DNA from 2 places in the Lactococcus cremoris subsp. cremoris KW2 genome. Region 1 is predicted to be linked to the other one. Evidence: predicted binding sites of a transcription regulator. Region 1 holds the regulator's gene; the other holds the start of a gene.
The links. The regulator CtsR, encoded in region 1, represses protease genes until heat stress. The targets are predictions, from matches to a motif close to TTGGTCAAAAAAGGTCAAANA.
Positions count from the first base shown of each region.

Region 2: a site for CtsR is predicted at 1,915-1,935, ahead of clpB (ATP-dependent chaperone ClpB). Genes of this name have one in related genera too.

Region 1 is NC_022369.1:584,347-587,778, forward strand. Features, by position in the region: gene mltG (endolytic transglycosylase MltG) at 1-976, shown strand, start outside; gene greA (transcription elongation factor GreA) at 1,037-1,507, shown strand; gene KW2_RS02970 (CtsR family transcriptional regulator) at 1,701-2,156, shown strand; gene KW2_RS02975 (ATP-dependent Clp protease ATP-binding subunit) at 2,146-3,432, shown strand, end outside.
Region 2 is NC_022369.1:1,572,658-1,576,089, reverse strand. Features, by position in the region: gene KW2_RS07405 (hypothetical protein) at 1-805, opposite strand, end outside; gene KW2_RS07400 (hypothetical protein) at 1,016-1,822, shown strand; gene clpB (ATP-dependent chaperone ClpB) at 2,010-3,432, shown strand, end outside.

The sequences.
Region 1 (3,432 bases):
GGGGTCAAGTAGTAAACAAATTGGTGAAATTTTGCAAAGACAGTCCATTATTAAAAATGGAATGATATTTCAGTATTACACAAAATTTAAAAATTACTCAGAGTTTAAGAGTGGTTATTATAACCTTTCGCCAAACATGAGTTTATCTACTATTGCTTCCAAACTGGAAGAAGGGGGAACCGAAAAACCTGTTGCCCCTACCTTGGGTAAAATTTTAATTCCTGAAGGCTATACATTGACACAAATAGCGAAGGCAGTTACAGTCAATAGTAACAGTCAAGAAAAAAATGCTAAAACGCCATTCTCAGAAGCTGACTTTATGAAGACTGTTCAAGATCCTACTTTTATTGCAAAAATGGTAAAAGCTTATCCTAAACTTTTTGCAAGTTTACCTACAAAAGATTCAGGGATCAAATATCAGTTAGAAGGCTATTTATTCCCTGCAACCTATGATTATACAAAATCATCAACTGTTGAGTCTGTGATTGAAAATATGATTGAAGCGATGAATGCTCAACTCACGCCTTACTACGACACGATGACGCAAAAAAATCTGACTGTTAATGATGTTTTGAGTTTAGCTGCGCTGGTTGAAAAAGAAGCCAATAATGACGATGATCGTCGAAATGTAGCGGCTACTTTCTATAACCGTATGAATCAAGGAATGACTTTGGGTTCTAATTTATCAATTCTTTATGCTGAAGGTAAGTTAGGTGAAAAAACAAGCTTAGCAGAAGATGCTAATATTGATACTAACCTAGATTCGCCTTATAACTTGTATGCCAATACTGGATTTGGCCCTGGTCCTGTGGATAGTCCTAGTCTGTCATCAATTAAGGCGGTGCTTAATCCTGCGCAAAATGATTATCTTTACTTTGTTGCTGATGTAACAACTGGTAAAGTTTATTTTGCGAAAACCTTAGAAGAACAAAATGCAAATGTTCAAAAATATGTGAATGATAAATTAAGTAAATAGAGTATGATTGATTTTGATTTAACTAAAAAGAAAAGTTTATAATAAAAGGAAAGAAATAAAATGGAAAAAACATTCCCAATGACCAAAGAAGGTCTTGATAAATTAAAAGCAGAACTTGAAAATTTAAAACTCGTTAAACGTCCAGAAGTTATTGACCGTATCAAAGTTGCGCGTAGCTATGGTGACCTTTCAGAAAACTCAGAATATGAAGCAGCTAAAGATGAACAAGCCTTTATTGAAGGACGTATTTCAACTGTTGAAACAATGATTCGTTACGCTGAAATTGTTGACAATGCTAAAATTGCTAAAGATGAAGTGGCACTTGGTAAAAACGTTACTTTTGTGGAAGTCGGAGAAACTGACGAAGAATCATATCAAATCGTTGGTACTGCTGAAGCAGACCCGTTTACAGGTAAAATTTCAAATGAATCACCAATTGCTCGTGTTTTGATTGGTAAAAAAGTTGGAGATATCGTTGATGTCCCATTGCCAGTTGGCGAAATGACAGTAAAAATTGTTAAAGTTGATTAATTGAATGAGAACTTAATAATAAGAAAGCCGTGAGTAACGGTTTTTTTATTTTTTTCTATCAAAAAAACTTCTCTCTAACCAAATGCTAAGTTGCTGAAAAACGCTATTTTTGGTAAAAAAAGTATTTTTTAGGTATAATAGTCAGTAATAGTCAAAGATTATTTAGAAAATGGATAAAAGAAAGGATGGATCGATGGCAGGTCAAAAAAACACATCAGATATTATTGAAGCTTATCTGAGACAACTCCTAGAAGAAGCACAGGTTATTGAAATAAAACGGGCTGATTTAGCTAATCAATTTGACGTAGTTCCAAGTCAGATTAATTATGTTATTAAAACTCGTTTTACAGCCTCTAAAGGTTTTGATGTAGAATCAAAACGTGGTGGCGGTGGTTACATCAAAATTGTAAAATATCAATATTCCGCTCGTCATGAATTTTTAACGGCCCTTTATCAAAAGGTTCCAGCAAATCTCTCAAGTAAGGCTGCTCATGACATCGTTCAACTTCTTTTTGATGAAAAAGTACTGACAGAACGTGAAGGGAATTTACTATTGCTCGTAATCACTGACGGAGCCATCAGTCCCTTTACTCGTGGTATAATGATGAAAAGTATAATAAACAGATTGGATCGTGACGATGAAATTTGAAAATGTAAAATATACACCAACGCTGGACCGAATTTTCGAGAAAGCAGCAGAATATGCCCACCAATATCAATACGGTACGATTGAAAGTGCTCATTTATTGGCAGCAATGGCTACTACTTCAGGCTCAATTGCTTACAGTATTCTTGCTGGAATGAATGTTGATTCTTCAGACTTACTGATTGATTTGGAAGATTTATCTAGCCATGTCAAAGTGAAACGTTCTGAATTGCGTTTCTCTCCTCGCGCAGAAGAAGTGGTTACTGTAGCTAGCTTTTTAGCTGTTCATAATAATGCAGAAGCAGTAGGAACAGAGCATTTGCTTTATGCATTACTTCAAGTCGAAGATGGTTTTGGTCTTCAACTTTTGAAGTTACAAAAAATCAACATTGTTTCTTTGCGAAAAGAAATTGAAAAAAGAACAGGACTTAAAGTTCCAGAAAACAAAAAAGCTGTAACACCAATGTCCAAACGTAAGATGGCAAAAGGGGTAGCAGAGAATTCAAGTACACCAACTTTGGATTCAGTTTCTTCAGATTTAACTGAAGCTGCTCGTTCAGGAAAGCTTGACCCAATGATTGGTCGGGAAGCAGAAGTTGACCGTTTGATTCATATTCTTAGTCGTAGAACAAAAAATAACCCTGTTTTAGTTGGCGAACCTGGTGTTGGTAAATCAGCAATAATCGAGGGATTGGCTCAAAGAATTGTCAACGGCCAAGTACCTATCGGTTTGATGAATAGCCGGATTATGGCCCTAAATATGGCAACTGTTGTTGCTGGTACAAAATTTAGAGGTGAATTTGAAGACCGCTTGACAGCAATTGTTGAAGAAGTAAGTGCTGACCCAGATGTCATCATTTTCATTGATGAATTGCATACAATTATTGGTGCTGGCGGGGGCATGGACTCGGTCAATGATGCAGCAAATATTTTAAAACCAGCCCTTGCACGTGGTGATTTTCAAATGGTTGGGGCAACGACTTATCATGAATACCAAAAATACATTGAAAAAGATGAAGCGTTAGAACGTCGTTTGGCAAGAATCAATGTTGATGAGCCAAGTTCAGATGAAGCCATTGCTATCCTACAAGGGTTACGTGAGAAATTTGAAGATTATCATCAAGTAAAATTTACTGACCAAGCGATTAAAAGCGCTGTGACACTTAGTGTTCGGTACATGACCAGTCGCAAATTGCCTGATAAAGCCATCGACTTGCTTGATGAAGCAGCGGCAGCAGTTAAAATTTCTGTTAAAAACCAAGAAACAAAACGTCTTGAA
Region 2 (3,432 bases), 990 kb from region 1:
AAGAACAAAAAAGAAATAAATAATTTCCCACTGCCCCATTAATAGCTGTCAAATATGATAATTTACGTGGAATATTTCTTTGAATTTTATTTTTGAAAAAATTCGTAGCGACAATATAGAGGGTGACCAAAAAGAAAAATCCGAAAATGAAATAATCAAATTCTAAACTATTGGCAAGTAGTCGACTTGAGCGTAATAGAAAGAGGCAAACAAAAAATAAAGCAAATAAAATAAGATATTTATAGGAGGCTTTTTCTAAGTCATTTGGATCAACTTTGTAATTGTCCAAATTTCCAACTAATTGGAAGGAGAGAAGATAAACTATTCCATAGAAGACAAAGAACAGGGGATATTTTAGAGAAGGCGGGAAGACAAAAGAAAAGCCAAGGGCTAAAAACAAAAGTAAACTAATTAAGGTCTTTCCTTTGATAAGCTGGTTAGTATTTTTTAGATAATAGTTTACGGAAGTGTTTGACATCGGCAACCAAGCTGCACTTACTCCTAGAAAAATACCGGCCAAAGTATAGAAAGGAAAGTAAAAAGAACCAATAAATCCAAGTAAACAACCCAATAAACCGGCGTACAATGAAATTTTTAAAAGACTATAGCTGTTGATTCTTGTTTTTATTCCCCTTATAAAGAATATGCCAGTCATTCTGAAAGTATAAAAGAGCAGAAAAGGAAGTAGAGCAAGAAGTGAGATTCCTTTGGCAATTTGAATAAAAATCATGAATGGAAGAACAATAATCGTATTACTTAGTATTAAGAGGGCAGACTTTCCCAAAGAATTTAGTTGTTGAGTCATTTTTCTCCTATCTTTTCTTTGTTAAATATGACATCTAAGTCCATTATAGGGCAAAATGTATTAAAAAGACAGCTTCACTTTTTTATATAAAAAAAATAAGTGACGTCTCCCAGTTTTTTGTAAAATAAAAAAATTAAATTGACAAAAAATTTATAAAAGAATATAATATTAGCAACATAATAAAAGCGCTTTCTAAGGAGGAAGTAGATTATGAAAAAAATATTATTGACTTTATTAATAGTTGGAACCACCCTCGCAGTAGGATTTCGAGTGAGTGCCGATAGTATGGTCTATCGTCTCTATAATCATAATACCGGAGAGCATTTTTATACTACGAGTGCAACTGAGCGAGCAGTTGATATTAGTGCTGGTTGGACTGATGAAGGATTGGGTTGGGTAGCACCAGATAAAGGGATAACCGTTTATCGCCTTTATAATCCCAATGCTGCGGGTGGAGACCATTACTACACTAAAAGTAAGTATGAAGCGCAGTCTTTAGTAAATAAAGGCTGGAAGTGGGATAATCAAGGAAAAGCAGTTTTTTATTCAGGTGGAAATTTGCCGATATATGTTGCTTACAACCCCAATGCTCAATCTGGAGCTCATAATTACACGGGAAATTTATATGAAGAAAATAACTTAATTAATATTGGTTGGAAATATAAAGCAGTCGCTTGGAATGCTGTCAGTTTGTCAGTAAATCCTTCAAATAATTCTTTGCAGGAAATTGCTGATGCACTGAACACAGCAAGTTCAAACATTGTGAATGAAAGTGGGGGAATATTTAACAAGGTGAATGTTAGCGCTAGCGGTAACATGCTTGTTGTCGATTTTACTTTTTCTCGAAATCTTGGTTCACTCAGTCCTGATAAAATTCAAGATTTGAAAAAACAATTAACCCCTTTACTTACTGAAAATCAATCAATTTTCCAAAATGCGGGGATTTCCAATTTATCAATTAAGTATAATTTCAGAAACCCTGATGGAAGCCTTGTTGCAAGCATTGTTTATCCTTAAAACAACTTATTTTACTTATAAATATTAAAACTACTGACAAAAATTCTGTCAGTAGTTTTTGTCTATAATAAAAGCCAAAAAACGAGTCAAAAAGTTTGACCATTACTGACCAATGTATTATAATTAGAATGTAGTGAGAAAAAGATAACAATCACTACCAACTATGAAATCGAAATGAGGTGTTTTTATGGACATCGAAAAAATGACAACAACGATGCAAGAAGCACTTGGTTCAGCGCAACAAATTGCGCAAGTTCGTCATCACCAAGTGATTGAAGTTCCACATTTATGGCGAATTTTTGTTCAACCTAATAGTTTTGGGGCGAACTTTTATAAAGATTTAGGGATTGACCTAGATGACTTTACAAATTTAATTGAAAAAGAAATTGATAAAATTAATTCAGTAGAAGGTTCAAATATTACTTATGGCCAAAACCTAAGTCCAGATTTGTTCCAAGTATTTACTGAAGCAGATAAAATTGCGCAAAAAATGGGCGATGAATACCTATCAACTGAGATTATTCTCCTTGCCCTATTTGAATTAAAACAAAATCCATTGACCGAGTATTTGGTCAACCATGGACTAACAAAAGCAAAAGCGCAAGCTGCGATTGAAAAATTACGTGGAGGTGATAAAGTGACCAGTCAAAATGCAGAAGAAACATACAAAGCACTTGAAAAATATGGGGTTGATCTCGTTGCTCAAGTTAAATCAGGCAATCAAGATCCCGTCATTGGACGTGATGAAGAAATTCGTGATGTCATTCGAGTGCTCTCTCGTAAAACAAAAAATAACCCCGTTCTTATTGGTGAACCTGGGGTTGGTAAAACGGCCATTGTCGAAGGATTGGCACAAAGGATTGTCAGAAAAGACGTTCCTGAAAATCTAAAAGATAAAACAATCTTTTCACTGGATATGGGTGCCTTGATTGCAGGTGCAAAATATCGTGGTGAATTTGAAGAACGCTTGAAAGCTGTTCTCAATGAAGTAAAAAAAGCTGATGGACAAATTATCCTTTTCATTGATGAACTTCATACCATTGTCGGTGCTGGTAAAACAGAAGGTTCAATGGACGCTGGTAACCTTTTAAAACCAATGCTTGCGCGCGGGGAACTCCATTTGATTGGGGCAACTACCCTTGATGAATATCGTAAATACATGGAAACGGATAAAGCCCTTGAACGTCGTTTCCAAAAAGTATTGGTTACTGAACCTACCGTTGAAGATACAATTTCAATCTTGCGTGGTCTAAAAGAACGTTTTGAAATTCACCATGGGGTGACCATTCATGATAATGCTTTAGTTGCAGCAGCCACATTGTCAAATCGTTATATTACAGACCGTTTCTTACCAGATAAAGCCATCGACTTAATTGATGAAGCCAGTGCAACAATTCGTGTAGAAATGAATTCACTGCCAACTGAACTTGACCAAGCCAATCGTCGCTTGATGCAATTAGAAATTGAAGAAGCAGCCCTCAAAAAAGAACGTGATGATGCTTCTAAGAAACGTCTTGAAATTATACGTGGTGAAATTGCTGAACTTCGAGAAGAAAATAATCAACTCAAAGCCCAATGGGAGGCTGAGAAAAAAGAAGTGGGTAATATTT